Regions from separate parts of the Viridibacillus sp. FSL R5-0888 genome, predicted to be linked through region 2. Evidence: a T-box and tRNA genes for the amino acid it is inferred to sense, from the RefSeq annotation. Region 2 holds a T-box; the other holds one or more tRNA genes.
The links. The T-box of region 2 lies ahead of leuS (leucine--tRNA ligase). A T-box ahead of a tRNA ligase gene usually reads a tRNA of that ligase, here a tRNA-Leu.
Positions count from the first base shown of each region.

Region 1: it encodes a tRNA-Leu, which carries the amino acid that the T-box ahead of leuS (leucine--tRNA ligase) is inferred to sense. The anticodon was not compared.

Region 1 covers NZ_JBBPAU010000001.1:98,916-106,034, forward strand. The annotation lists rRNA gene MKY02_RS00485 (16S ribosomal RNA) at 141-1,693, shown strand; rRNA gene MKY02_RS00490 (23S ribosomal RNA) at 1,878-4,807, shown strand; rRNA gene rrf (5S ribosomal RNA) at 4,936-5,051, shown strand; tRNA gene MKY02_RS00500 (tRNA-Val) at 5,061-5,136, shown strand; tRNA gene MKY02_RS00505 (tRNA-Thr) at 5,154-5,229, shown strand; tRNA gene MKY02_RS00510 (tRNA-Lys) at 5,242-5,317, shown strand; tRNA gene MKY02_RS00515 (tRNA-Leu) at 5,338-5,422, shown strand; tRNA gene MKY02_RS00520 (tRNA-Gly) at 5,448-5,522, shown strand; tRNA gene MKY02_RS00525 (tRNA-Leu) at 5,529-5,617, shown strand; tRNA gene MKY02_RS00530 (tRNA-Arg) at 5,650-5,726, shown strand; tRNA gene MKY02_RS00535 (tRNA-Pro) at 5,731-5,807, shown strand; tRNA gene MKY02_RS00540 (tRNA-Ala) at 5,827-5,902, shown strand; rRNA gene MKY02_RS00545 (16S ribosomal RNA) at 6,050-7,119, shown strand, end outside.
Region 2 covers NZ_JBBPAU010000001.1:907,986-915,104, forward strand. The annotation lists gene MKY02_RS04545 (tRNA (mnm(5)s(2)U34)-methyltransferase) at 1-22, opposite strand, end outside; gene MKY02_RS04550 (TIGR01212 family radical SAM protein) at 19-978, opposite strand; gene MKY02_RS04555 (MDR family MFS transporter) at 1,144-2,322, shown strand; gene MKY02_RS04560 (CoA transferase subunit A) at 2,451-3,140, shown strand; gene MKY02_RS04565 (3-oxoacid CoA-transferase subunit B) at 3,160-3,816, shown strand; T-box leader at 4,048-4,263, shown strand; gene leuS (leucine--tRNA ligase) at 4,360-6,774, shown strand; gene MKY02_RS04575 (hypothetical protein) at 6,960-7,119, opposite strand, start outside.

The DNA of each region.
Region 1 (7,119 bases), 810 kb from region 2:
AATGAACCTTGAAAACTGAACATGCAAGACGTTAATCAATAAATGTTTTTGAACATCAACTCTGTTGGTGGGTCAAAACAAAAAAATAGATATCATCTTCGGATGATACGCTAGCAAAGCTAATGAGCTTTCAAACTACTTTTATGGAGAGTTTGATCCTGGCTCAGGACGAACGCTGGCGGCGTGCCTAATACATGCAAGTCGAGCGAATGATGAAGAAGCTTGCTTCTTCTGATTTAGCGGCGGACGGGTGAGTAACACGTGGGCAACCTACCTAGTAGATTGGGATAACTCCGGGAAACCGGGGCTAATACCGAATAATCCATTTTGTCACATGGCAAAATGCTGAAAGGCGGTTTCGGCTGTCACTACTAGATGGGCCCGCGGTGCATTAGCTAGTTGGTGGGGTAATGGCCTACCAAGGCAACGATGCATAGCCGACCTGAGAGGGTGATCGGCCACATTGGGACTGAGACACGGCCCAAACTCCTACGGGAGGCAGCAGTAGGGAATCTTCCACAATGGACGAAAGTCTGATGGAGCAACGCCGCGTGAGTGATGAAGGTTTTCGGATCGTAAAACTCTGTTGTAAGGGAAGAACAAGTACGTTAGTAACTGAACGTACCTTGACGGTACCTTATTAGAAAGCCACGGCTAACTACGTGCCAGCAGCCGCGGTAATACGTAGGTGGCAAGCGTTGTCCGGATTTATTGGGCGTAAAGCGCGCGCAGGTGGTTTCTTAAGTCTGATGTGAAAGCCCACGGCTCAACCGTGGAGGGTCATTGGAAACTGGGAGACTTGAGTGCAGAAGAGGAAAGTGGAATTCCAAGTGTAGCGGTGAAATGCGTAGAGATTTGGAGGAACACCAGTGGCGAAGGCGACTTTCTGGTCTGTAACTGACACTGAGGCGCGAAAGCGTGGGGAGCAAACAGGATTAGATACCCTGGTAGTCCACGCCGTAAACGATGAGTGCTAAGTGTTAGGGGGTTTCCGCCCCTTAGTGCTGCAGCTAACGCATTAAGCACTCCGCCTGGGGAGTACGGCCGCAAGGTTGAAACTCAAAGGAATTGACGGGGGCCCGCACAAGCGGTGGAGCATGTGGTTTAATTCGAAGCAACGCGAAGAACCTTACCAGGTCTTGACATCCCAATGACCGCTCTAGAGATAGAGTTTTCCCTTCGGGGACATTGGTGACAGGTGGTGCATGGTTGTCGTCAGCTCGTGTCGTGAGATGTTGGGTTAAGTCCCGCAACGAGCGCAACCCTTGATCTTAGTTGCCATCATTTAGTTGGGCACTCTAAGGTGACTGCCGGTGACAAACCGGAGGAAGGTGGGGATGACGTCAAATCATCATGCCCCTTATGACCTGGGCTACACACGTGCTACAATGGACGATACAAAGAGTCGCTAACTCGCGAGGGTATGCTAATCTCATAAAATCGTTCTCAGTTCGGATTGTAGGCTGCAACTCGCCTACATGAAGCCGGAATCGCTAGTAATCGTGGATCAGCATGCCACGGTGAATACGTTCCCGGGCCTTGTACACACCGCCCGTCACACCACGAGAGTTTGTAACACCCGAAGTCGGTGAGGTAACCTTTATGGAGCCAGCCGCCGAAGGTGGGATAGATGATTGGGGTGAAGTCGTAACAAGGTAGCCGTATCGGAAGGTGCGGCTGGATCACCTCCTTTCTAAGGATAATTACGGAAACAGATCTTGGATCTGTCGATTAACGTCTTGCGTTCAGTTTTGAAGGCTCATTGTAAAATGATCTTCAAAACCTTGTTCTTTGAAAACTGGATAAAACGACATTGAAGCAAATTAAGTAACACATTTTTTATTATTAAGTTTTTTAGGCTTAATAACTAACTTTTAGGTTAAGTTATTAAGGGCGCATGGCGGATGCCTTGGCACTAGGAGCCGAAGAAGGACGGCACTAACACCGATATGCTTCGGGGAGCTGTAAGTGAGCTTTGATCCGGAGATTTCCGAATGGGGGAACCCACTGTTCGTAATGGAGCAGTATCTTGACGTGAATACATAGCGTCTTGATGGCAGACCCAGGGAACTGAAACATCTAAGTACCTGGAGGAAGAGAAAGAAAAATCGATTCCCTGAGTAGCGGCGAGCGAAACGGGAATAGCCCAAACCAAGAGGCTTGCCTCTTGGGGTTGTAGGACACTCTATATGGAGTTACAAAGGAATGAGTTAAACGAAGCGGTCTGGAAAGGCCCGCCAGAGCAGGTAACAGCCCTGTAGTTGAAAGTTCATTCTCTCTTGAGTGTATCCTGAGTACGGCGGAACACGTGAAATTCCGTCGGAATCTGGGAGGACCATCTCCCAAGGCTAAATACTACCTAGTGACCGATAGTGAACCAGTACCGTGAGGGAAAGGTGAAAAGCACCCCGGAAGGGGAGTGAAATAGATCCTGAAACCATGTGCCTACAAGTAGTTAGAGCCCGTTAATGGGTGATAGCGTGCCTTTTGTAGAATGAACCGGCGAGTTACGATTACATGCGAGGTTAAGTTTTAGAAGACGGAGCCGCAGCGAAAGCGAGTCTGAATAGGGCGAATGAGTATGTGGTTGTAGACCCGAAACCAGGTGATCTACCCATGTCCAGGGTGAAGGTAAGGTAACACTTACTGGAGGCCCGAACCCACGTACGTTGAAAAGTGCGGGGATGAGGTGTGGGTAGCGGAGAAATTCCAATCGAACCTGGAGATAGCTGGTTCTCTCCGAAATAGCTTTAGGGCTAGCCTCGTGATAAAGAATCCTGGAGGTAGAGCACTGTTTGAACTAGGGGTCCATCCCGGATTACCGAATTCAGACAAACTCCGAATGCCAGTGATTTATGCACGGGAGTCAGACTGCGAGTGATAAGATCCGTAGTCAAGAGGGAAACAGCCCAGACCACCAGCTAAGGTCCCAAAGTAATTGTTAAGTGGAAAAGGATGTGACGTTGCTTAGACAACCAGGATGTTGGCTCAGAAGCAGCCATCATTTAAAGAGTGCGTAATAGCTCACTGGTCGAGTGACGCTGCGCCGAAAATGTATCGGGGCTAAACAATTCACCGAAGCTGTGGATGGACATCTTAGATGTCCGTGGTAGGAGAGCGTTCTAAGTGCTGTGAAGTCAGACCGGAAGGACTGGTGGAGCGCTTAGAAGTGAGAATGCCGGTATGAGTAGCGAAAGACGGGTGAGAATCCCGTCCACCGAATGACTAAGGTTTCCTGAGGAAGGCTCGTCCGCTCAGGGTTAGTCGGGACCTAAGCCGAGGCCGATAGGCGTAGGCGATGGACAACAGGTTGATATTCCTGTACCACCTATTTACCATTTGAGCAATGGGGGGACGCAGTAGGATAGGGTAAGCATGCTGTTGGTTATGCATGTTCAAGCAGTGAGGCGTGAAATGAGGCAAATCCCATTTCTATAACGTTGAGCTGTGATGACGAGGACGTATGTCCGGAGTTCCTGATTTCACACTGCCAAGAAAAGCCTCTAGCGAGGTAAAAGGTGCCCGTACCGCAAACCGACACAGGTAGTCGAGGAGAGAATCCTAAGGTGTGCGAGAGAACTCTCGTTAAGGAACTCGGCAAAATGACCCCGTAACTTCGGGAGAAGGGGTGCTCTAGTAGGGTGAAAGCCCGAGAGAGCCGCAGTGAATAGGCCCAGGCGACTGTTTAGCAAAAACACAGGTCTCTGCAAAACCGTAAGGTGACGTATAGGGGCTGACGCCTGCCCGGTGCTGGAAGGTTAAGAGGAGTGCTTAGCGCAAGCGAAGGTGCGAATTGAAGCCCCAGTAAACGGCGGCCGTAACTATAACGGTCCTAAGGTAGCGAAATTCCTTGTCGGGTAAGTTCCGACCCGCACGAAAGGCGTAACGATCTGGGCACTGTCTCAACGAGAGACTCGGTGAAATTATAGTACCTGTGAAGATGCAGGTTACCCGCGACAGGACGGAAAGACCCCGTGGAGCTTTACTGTAGCCTGATATTGAATTTTGATACATCTTGTACAGGATAGGTAGGAGCCAGAGATTCCGGAGCGCCAGCTTCGGAGGAGGCGTTGGTGGGATACTACCCTAGATGTATTGAACTTCTAACCCATGCCCCTTAGCGGGGTAGGAGACAGTGTCAGGCGGGCAGTTTGACTGGGGCGGTCGCCTCCTAAAGAGTAACGGAGGCGCCCAAAGGTTCCCTCAGAATGGTTGGAAATCATTCGTAGAGTGTAAAGGCATAAGGGAGCTTGACTGCGAGACCTACAAGTCGAGCAGGGTCGAAAGACGGGCTTAGTGATCCGGTGGTTCCGCATGGAAGGGCCATCGCTCAACGGATAAAAGCTACCCCGGGGATAACAGGCTTATCTCCCCCAAGAGTCCACATCGACGGGGAGGTTTGGCACCTCGATGTCGGCTCATCGCATCCTGGGGCTGTAGTCGGTCCCAAGGGTTGGGCTGTTCGCCCATTAAAGCGGTACGCGAGCTGGGTTCAGAACGTCGTGAGACAGTTCGGTCCCTATCCGTCGTGGGCGTAGGAAATTTGAGAGGAGCTGTCCTTAGTACGAGAGGACCGGGATGGACACACCGCTGGTGTACCAGTTGTTCTGCCAAGGGCATCGCTGGGTAGCTATGTGTGGACGGGATAAGTGCTGAAAGCATCTAAGCATGAAGCCCCCCTCAAGATGAGATTTCCCATTACGCAAGTAAGTAAGATCCCTCAAAGACGATGAGGTAGATAGGTTCGAGGTGGAAGTGTGGCGACATACGGAGCTGACGAATACTAATAGATCGAGGACTTAACCAAATTTTACTTAACAAACTTCAATGTAATTTATCCAGTTTTGAGAGAACAAGAAAAACTTATTAAAAAAGTTTAAAAAACACTTGCTTTTAGCTAAGTGAAGTGATATAATAATTCTTGTCTTAAAATAGTCTAGTGACGATAGCAAAGAGGTCACACCCGTTCCCATGCCGAACACGGAAGTTAAGCTCTTTAGCGCCGATGGTAGTTGGGGGTTTCCCCCTGTGAGAGTAGGACGTTGCTAGGCGAATAATATGGAGGATTAGCTCAGCTGGGAGAGCACCTGCCTTACAAGCAGGGGGTCGGCGGTTCGATCCCGTCATCCTCCACCATTTTTCAAATAAACATTGCCGGTGTAGCTCAGTTGGTAGAGCAACTGACTTGTAATCAGTAGGTCGAGGGTTCGACTCCTTTCGCCGGCACCATTCATTTTATTTGAGCCATTAGCTCAGTTGGTAGAGCATCTGACTTTTAATCAGAGGGTCGTAGGTTCGAATCCTACATGGCTCACCATTTTTTAAAAAACATTATATGCGGGTGTGGCGGAACTGGCAGACGCACTAGACTTAGGATCTAGCGCCGCAAGGCGTGGGGGTTCGACTCCCTTCACCCGCACCATAATTTTTAAGTTTATCAGCATATTGCGGAAGTAGTTCAGTGGTAGAACACCACCTTGCCAAGGTGGGGGTCGCGAGTTCGAACCTCGTCTTCCGCTCCAAAATATGCCGGGGTGGCGGAACTGGCAGACGCACAGGACTTAAAATCCTGCGGTAGGTGACTACCGTACCGGTTCGATTCCGGTCCTCGGCACCATTTCTTTTAATTTAATACAAGTGATAATATATGCGCCCGTAGCTCAATTGGATAGAGCGTCTGACTACGGATCAGAAGGTTGTGGATTCGACTTCTGCCGGGCGCGCCATTAACGGGAAGTAGCTCAGCTTGGTAGAGCACTTGGTTTGGGACCAAGGGGTCGCAGGTTCGAATCCTGTCTTCCCGACCATTATTACTTATACCCATACGGGGCCTTAGCTCAGCTGGGAGAGCGCCTGCCTTGCACGCAGGAGGTCAGCGGTTCGATCCCGCTAGGCTCCACCATATATATCTTATGAACCTTGAAAACTGAACATGCAAGACGTTAATCAATAAATGTTTTTGAACATCAACTCTGTTGGTGGATCAAAACAAAAATAGATATCATCTTCGGATGATACGCTAGCAAAGCTAATGAGCTTTCAAACTACTTTTATGGAGAGTTTGATCCTGGCTCAGGACGAACGCTGGCGGCGTGCCTAATACATGCAAGTCGAGCGAATGATGAAGAAGCTTGCTTCTTCTGATTTAGCGGCGGACGGGTGAGTAACACGTGGGCAACCTACCTAGTAGATTGGGATAACTCCGGGAAACCGGGGCTAATACCGAATAATCCATTTTGTCACATGGCAAAATGCTGAAAGGCGGTTTCGGCTGTCACTACTAGATGGGCCCGCGGTGCATTAGCTAGTTGGTGGGGTAATGGCCTACCAAGGCAACGATGCATAGCCGACCTGAGAGGGTGATCGGCCACATTGGGACTGAGACACGGCCCAAACTCCTACGGGAGGCAGCAGTAGGGAATCTTCCACAATGGACGAAAGTCTGATGGAGCAACGCCGCGTGAGTGATGAAGGTTTTCGGATCGTAAAACTCTGTTGTAAGGGAAGAACAAGTACGTTAGTAACTGAACGTACCTTGACGGTACCTTATTAGAAAGCCACGGCTAACTACGTGCCAGCAGCCGCGGTAATACGTAGGTGGCAAGCGTTGTCCGGATTTATTGGGCGTAAAGCGCGCGCAGGTGGTTTCTTAAGTCTGATGTGAAAGCCCACGGCTCAACCGTGGAGGGTCATTGGAAACTGGGAGACTTGAGTGCAGAAGAGGAAAGTGGAATTCCAAGTGTAGCGGTGAAATGCGTAGAGATTTGGAGGAACACCAGTGGCGAAGGCGACTTTCTGGTCTGTAACTGACACTGAGGCGCGAAAGCGTGGGGAGCAAACAGGATTAGATACCCTGGTAGTCCACGCCGTAAACGATGAGTGCTAAGTGTTAGGGGGTTTCCGCCCCTTAGTGCTGCAGCTAACGCATTAAGCACTCCGCCTGGGGAGTACGGCCGCAAGGTTGAAACTCAAAGGAATTGACGGGGGCCCGCACAAGCGGTGGAGCATGTGGTTTAATTCGAAGCAACGCGAAGAACCTTACCAGGTCTTGACATCCCAATGACCGCTCTAGAGATAGAGTTTTCCCTTCGGGGACATTGGTGACAGGTGGTGCATGGT
Region 2 (7,119 bases):
GTAATACTCGCTGCAGCTTCATTTAGTTGATACTTCCGCATGGTAATACTTCCCTTGCCAGCTACCTCGTCTTTCAAGTTCAGCATCAATACCATTTAAAACTTCCCACTTGTTAACACTCCACATTGGTCCAATCATTAAGTCGATAGGTCCATCACCTGTTATTCGGTGTACGATCATTTCAGGAGGGATGATTTCTAGTTGGTCAGCTACCAGCTTGATATATTCATCCTTATCTAGAAATTCAAGAATGCCTTTTTCATATTGTTTAACCATCGGTGTACCTTTTAATAAATGAAGTAGATGAATCTTAATCCCTTGTACGTCAAGATTAGCGACAGCTCGTGCAGTCTCCATCATCATTTCATTTGTTTCAAGAGGTAAGCCGTTAATGATATGACTACATACTCGTATATTGTGCTTGCGTAATTTTTCGACGCCTTCAACATAAGTCGCGAAATCATGTGCACGGTTAATCATTGTTGCTGTTTTTTCATGGACAGTTTGTAAACCTAGCTCTACCCATAAATAAGTTCTTTCGTTAAGTTCAGCTAAATATTCAACAACGTCGTCAGGCAAGCAATCAGGTCGGGTAGCAATACTAATACCCATAACACCTTCTTGAGCTAATGCCGCCTCAAATTTCTCTTTTAAGATTGGTAATGGGGCATGTGTATTTGTATACGCTTGAAAATAGGCCATCGTTTTGCCGTTTTTCCATTTTTGCTCCATTTTATGTTTGATTTTTTCGAATTGAACTGGAATTGGATCTACTCGATCACCAGCAAAGTCACCTGAGCCGGCTGCACTACAAAATGTACACCCGCCAAAAGCTACAGTACCATCACGGTTTGGACAGTCAAAACCAGCATCCAAAGCTACTTTATATACTTTGTGACCAAACTCATCACGTAAATATCGATTCCATGTATAATAACGTTTCCCATCAGAAGGGAACGGAAATAAATTTTCAGTCATGCGTTTTCACTCCTCTAACGAACTATTTTAACATGGGAATGGCCTATTCATCGAATCATTTTGTTTGAAGTGAAAAAAATTAATAGAAAAAAGCTTAATGGGGTTGTTGAAACAGTGGAAATGAAATAAGATTATTTAGTTATACGAAACAATGGGGGTAAGGGGATGCCGAAAAGTGTCTGGCTTTTAATAATTGGTATGCTTGTAAATGTTACAGGTAGTTCATTTTTATGGCCTTTAAATACAATTTATATGCATGATCATCTAGGCCAATCACTTTCTGTAGCGGGGCTTGTGTTAATGGCAAATGCTGCTGCAGGTGTTGTTGGTAACTTACTAGGTGGTTATTTATTTGACCGTTATGGCGGCTATAAGGCGATAATGTTCGGAATTATCGTGACAATTTTAGGTCTAATCTGTTTAACGATTTGGCATGGATGGCCACATTACGTGTGGTTTTTAACGCTAATCGGTTTTAGTGGTGGGGTAGTATTCCCAAGTATGTTCGCAATGGTAGGTACTGCTTGGCCTGAAGGAGGGCGACGTGGATTTAACGCCATTTACTTAGCTCAAAACTTAGGTGTAGCGATTGGTCCCGCTCTTGCAGGAGTTGTAGCGTCGTATAGCTTTGACTATTTATTTAGTGCGAATTTACTAATGTACGTAGTGTTCTTTTTCATTGCCTTTTTTGGTTTCAGGTCCATGGGTGAACAATCAATGGGGCCAACATCTGTTGTGAGTGAAAGTAAGCGTGTGAAGGATAAATCCTCTTTTATCGCACTATTAATAATATCATCAGGTTTCCTATTCAGTTGGATTGCCTATTCACAATGGACGACAACAATTTCATCGTATACACAAGATTTAGGTATTTCATTGAAGCAATATAGTTTGCTTTGGACTGTAAATGGTTTACTGATTGTAATTGGGCAACCACTGATTAATCCGATTGTAAAAAAATTGGAACATCTTATGAAAGCGCAACTAGTGTTAGGGATTTCCATCTACATCGTATCTTTTATTGTAGTGAGCTTTGCAGAATCATTCCAAATGTTCATGGTCGCAATTATCATTTTGACTTTTGGTGAAATGTTCGTATGGCCAGCAATTCCTACAATTGCTAGTACGTTAGCGCCCAAAGGACGAGATGGATTTTATCAAGGTGTTGTAAATAGTGCTGCAATGATAGGACGAATGGTCGGCCCCTTTATAGGTGGTGTGCTGGCTGATCAATTAGGGATGCATATTATGTTCATTGTTTTAACAATTTTCCTTGCGATTGCTATAGTACCTTACGTCATGTATGATCGACCACTAAAAGAGAAAAAAACTGAGAGTCTTTGAGATTCTCAGTTTTTTTATTTACATAAAATACTACAAAAATATATATTTCTGCTAGAATTTGAATATTTATTACTTGTTTGAGAAAATGAAAGAGGGAGAAATTTTAAGTGAAGAAAGGGGTAGTGAAGATGAAGCCTATTTATACTTCTGCAAATGAAGCGATTGCTGATATTCAAGATGGTATGACACTTATGGTGGGTGGGTTTGGCTTAGTTGGTATTCCAGAGCAACTCATTCTAGCTTTAGTTGAAAAAGAAGTGAAAGACTTAACAATCATTTCTAACAATTGTGGCATTGATGATTGGGGACTTGGATTACTGCTACATAAAAAACAAATAAAGAAAATGATCGGTTCTTATGTAGGAGAGAATAAGGAATTCGAGCGTCAGGTACTATCTGGTGAAATTGAGGTAGAACTGACACCACAAGGCACACTAGCCGAGAAAATTCGTGCTGGTGGAGCAGGGATTCCAGCATTTTATACACCTGCGGGAGTGGGGACTCCTATTGCAGAAGGGAAGGAAACACGCATATTCGATGGTAAGGAATATGTCTTAGAAGAAGCCTTACGTGCAGACTTTTCATTAATAAGAGCAGCTAAGGCAGATCGTTTTGGTAATTTAATTTATAACAAAACAGCACAAAACTTTAATCCAATCATGGCTGCGGCAGGACTTTTTACGATTGCAGAAATAGAGGAATTAGTGGAGCCGGGGGATATTGACCCGAACCAAGTTCAGACGCCGAGCATTTACGTACAAGGCCTAGTTCAGGCGAAGCAGGAAAAAAGAATTGAACGCTTAATGATTCGTTCTTAAAGAAAGGGGACTTTGAGATATGAATGTAAGAGAAATAATAGCACGTCGTGCGGAGCAGGAAATTGCTGACGGGAATTATGTCAATTTAGGAATTGGTATGCCAACATTAGTGGCTAATTATATAGCTCCAAATAAACAAGTAATTTTACAATCAGAAAATGGATTATTAGGAATTGGGCCATATCCAACAAAGGATGAGGTAGATCCTGATTTGATAAATGCAGGGAAAGAAACGGTAACAACTATTCCTGGCTCTGCTTTTTTTAGCAATGCTGAATCATTTGCTATGATCCGCGGAGGGCATATTGATGTAGCCATTTTAGGTGGAATGGAAGTATCTGAAACAGGTGACTTAGCTAATTGGATGATTCCAGGTAAAATGATTAAAGGTATGGGCGGAGCAATGGACTTAGTACATGGCGCGAAGAAAATTATCGTAATAATGGAGCATGTAGCAAAGGATGGCTCTGCTAAGATTAAAAAGACTTGTGAGCTACCGTTAACAGGAAAGTCCGTTGTCGACAAAATCATTACTGATCGAGCTGTCATTGATGTAACACCTACAGGACTGGTATTAAGAGAAGTATTTGAAGGGTATACAGTAGAAGAAGTTGTTGCGGCTACTGGGGCCAATCTAAATATTGAAAATGTTCAGGAAAATGTAGTAGTAAGATAAGTATATTCTAAATAAAAAAGAAAGGCATAAGTAGGGTATGCCTTTCTTTTTTTACTTTAAAATAAAACGCGTATTATTGATATTCTTTTCTTTACATATATATATAGTAGAAATCGAACCTTTTACATATTATAAAAAACACTCATATTGAATATCTTAAACCTTTTATTTACAATGATTTTTAAATTGCTTGTCATTTTGGCTCAATTCGATTAGAATTAGATTCAATATAACAAGACTATGATAAGGAATAGTAAATTTATTTGATTTTCAAGAGAGCTAGCGGGTGGTGTGAGCTAGTAAATGGATAAATTGAACTCGCCTTGGAGTCTGCAATGGTGAATACAAGTGTAACCAAAGCCGTTTTCCGCGTTAAGGAGTCAAGTTGAGTGTAATACACTAATTTGGGTGGTACCGCGGGAACCTTTTTAAGCTCTCGTCCCTTTTTCTAGGGACGGGAGTTTTTATTTTGTCTAAAATATAGGAATATTATGACAATGTAATAGGCGAAACTTGTTTTATTATTTTAAGGAGGAGAAATCATTGAATTTCAATCATCAAGAGATCGAAAAGAAATGGCAATCGTATTGGGCAGAACATAATACATTTAAAACTGTCAATGATGAATCAAAGCCAAAATTTTATGCACTAGATATGTTCCCTTATCCATCAGGAGCGGGTCTACATGTTGGACACCCTGAAGGATATACAGCAACAGATATTTTAAGTCGTTTCAAGCGTATGCAAGGCTATAATGTCCTTCACCCAATCGGTTGGGATGCATTCGGACTACCTGCTGAACAATATGCTTTAGACACGGGTAATGATCCTGCTGAATTTACAGCAAAAAATATTGCGACATTTAAACGTCAAATTCAAGAACTTGGCTTTTCATATGACTGGGATCGTGAAATCAATACAACAGATCCAAGCTACTATAAATGGACTCAATGGATTTTCGTCCAATTATACAAAAAAGGCTTAGCTTATATTGATGAGGTAGCTGTTAACTGGTGCCCAGCACTTGGTACAGTACTTGCCAATGAAGAAGTAATTGATGGTAAATCAGAACGTGGTGGACACCCTGTTGAACGCCGTCCTATGAAACAATGGATGCTGAAAATTACTGCTTATGCTGATCGTTTAGTCGACGATTTAGAAGAAGTAGATTGGCCAGAAAATATTAAAGATATGCAACGTCACTGGATTGGTCGCTCTGAAGGTGCAGAAGTGGCATTCACAGTAGATGGTACAAATCAATCGTTCCGTGTATTCACAACACGCCCGGACACATTATTTGGTGCTACTTATGCAGTACTTGCCCCTGAACATAAACTAGTAGCTGAAATTACAACAGATGCACAAAAAGCAGCAGTTGAAGCATACTTAGACGAAGTGAAAATGAAATCAGATCTTGAACGTACTGATCTTGCAAAAGAAAAAACTGGTGTCTTCACAGGCGCTTATGCAGTTAATCCGATTAATGGTGAAAAAATGCCGATTTGGATCGCGGACTATGTACTTGCAACATATGGTACAGGAGCAATCATGGCTGTTCCTGCTCACGATGAACGTGACTACGAATTTGCAAAACAATTCGATTTACCAATCGTTGAAGTTGTAGCTGGTGGAGATATCGAAAAAGAAGCTTACGCTGGAGAAGGTAAACATGTTAACTCTGGATTCCTTGATGGTTTAGGCAAAGAAGAAGCTATTGCTAAAGCGATTGAATGGTTAGAAGAAAAAGGCGTAGGTGAAAAGAAAATTTCTTATCGTTTACGCGACTGGTTATTTAGCCGTCAACGTTATTGGGGAGAGCCGATTCCAGTTATCCATTGGGAAGATGGCGAAGTAACAACGCTTGATGAATCAGAACTACCACTTATTTTACCTAAAACAGATGATATCCGCCCAAGTGGAACAGGAGAATCACCACTTGCGAATATTGAAGAGTGGGTAAATGTAGTTGACCCTGTAACAGGTAAAAAAGGTCGTAGAGAAACAAATACTATGCCACAATGGGCTGGTTCAAGTTGGTACTTCCTGCGTTATATCGATCCAACAAATGATGAAATGCTAGCGGATCCAGAATTATTAAAACGCTGGTTACCAGTTGATATTTACATTGGTGGTCAAGAGCACGCTGTTCTGCATTTACTATATGCTCGTTTCTGGCATAAAGTATTGTACGATCTAGGTGTTGTACCAACTAAAGAGCCTTTCCAAAAATTATTTAACCAAGGGATGATTTTAGGAGAAGGTAATGAAAAAATGTCTAAATCAAAAGGGAATGTAGTAAACCCTGATGATATCATTGCGAGCCACGGTGCAGATACACTTCGACTTTACGAAATGTTCATGGGCCCACTTGAAGCATCTATTCCATGGTCTGAAAATGGCCTTGATGGAGCGCGACGCTTCTTAGATCGTATCTGGCGTTTATTTATCAATGAAGATGGATCATTATCAGATAAAATCCAAGCTTCAGAAGATACTACTTTAGAAAAAGTGTATAACCAAACAGTGAAAAAAGTAACTGAAAACTACGAGCATATTCGTTTCAACACGGCTATTTCACAAATGATGGTATTCATCAATGATTGCTACAAAGCAGATGTCGTGCCAACAGCTTATGCTGAAGGCTTCGTTAAAATGTTAGCGCCAATTGCTCCTCACATTGCAGAAGAATTATGGGCGAAATTTGGTAAAGAAGAAACATTAACATACGCTGCATGGCCAACATTTGATGAGTCAAAATTAACTGACGATGAAATCGAAGTAGTAGTGCAAGTAAATGGTAAAGTAAAAAACAAAATTTTAGTAGCAAAAGACGCATCTCGTGAGGACTTACAAGAAATTGCATTAGCAGATGAAAAAATTGCAGAACTACTTGTAGGTAAAGAAATTAAGAAAATTATCGCTGTTCCTGGGAAACTTGTGAATATTGTAGCGATTTAAGCTTCACCAATTAATACTTCTGCTATTTAGCAGTTTAACCATATCTTCTCTTTAAAATGGAGAGAAGATGTGGTTTTTTCTTTTTTTAATAGCGCAAGGAGTACTGGGGTTTCAAATTTAGTCCGCACAAAAATACACAGTTTCAATTTTGCGAAATTGAAGCTGTGTATTATTAATTGATTAATTTACAAATCTCTCTGAATCGAACTTTTTCCTAAACCCATAAAAAAATCAATGAAATAAGCGATAGCGATTAAAATATGAATGGCCCACCCAAGGATAGGAATCCACGTCAGTAAAGTTAAGATAATCGCTAAAATTGGTACAACTTTTGAGTGACCAGTA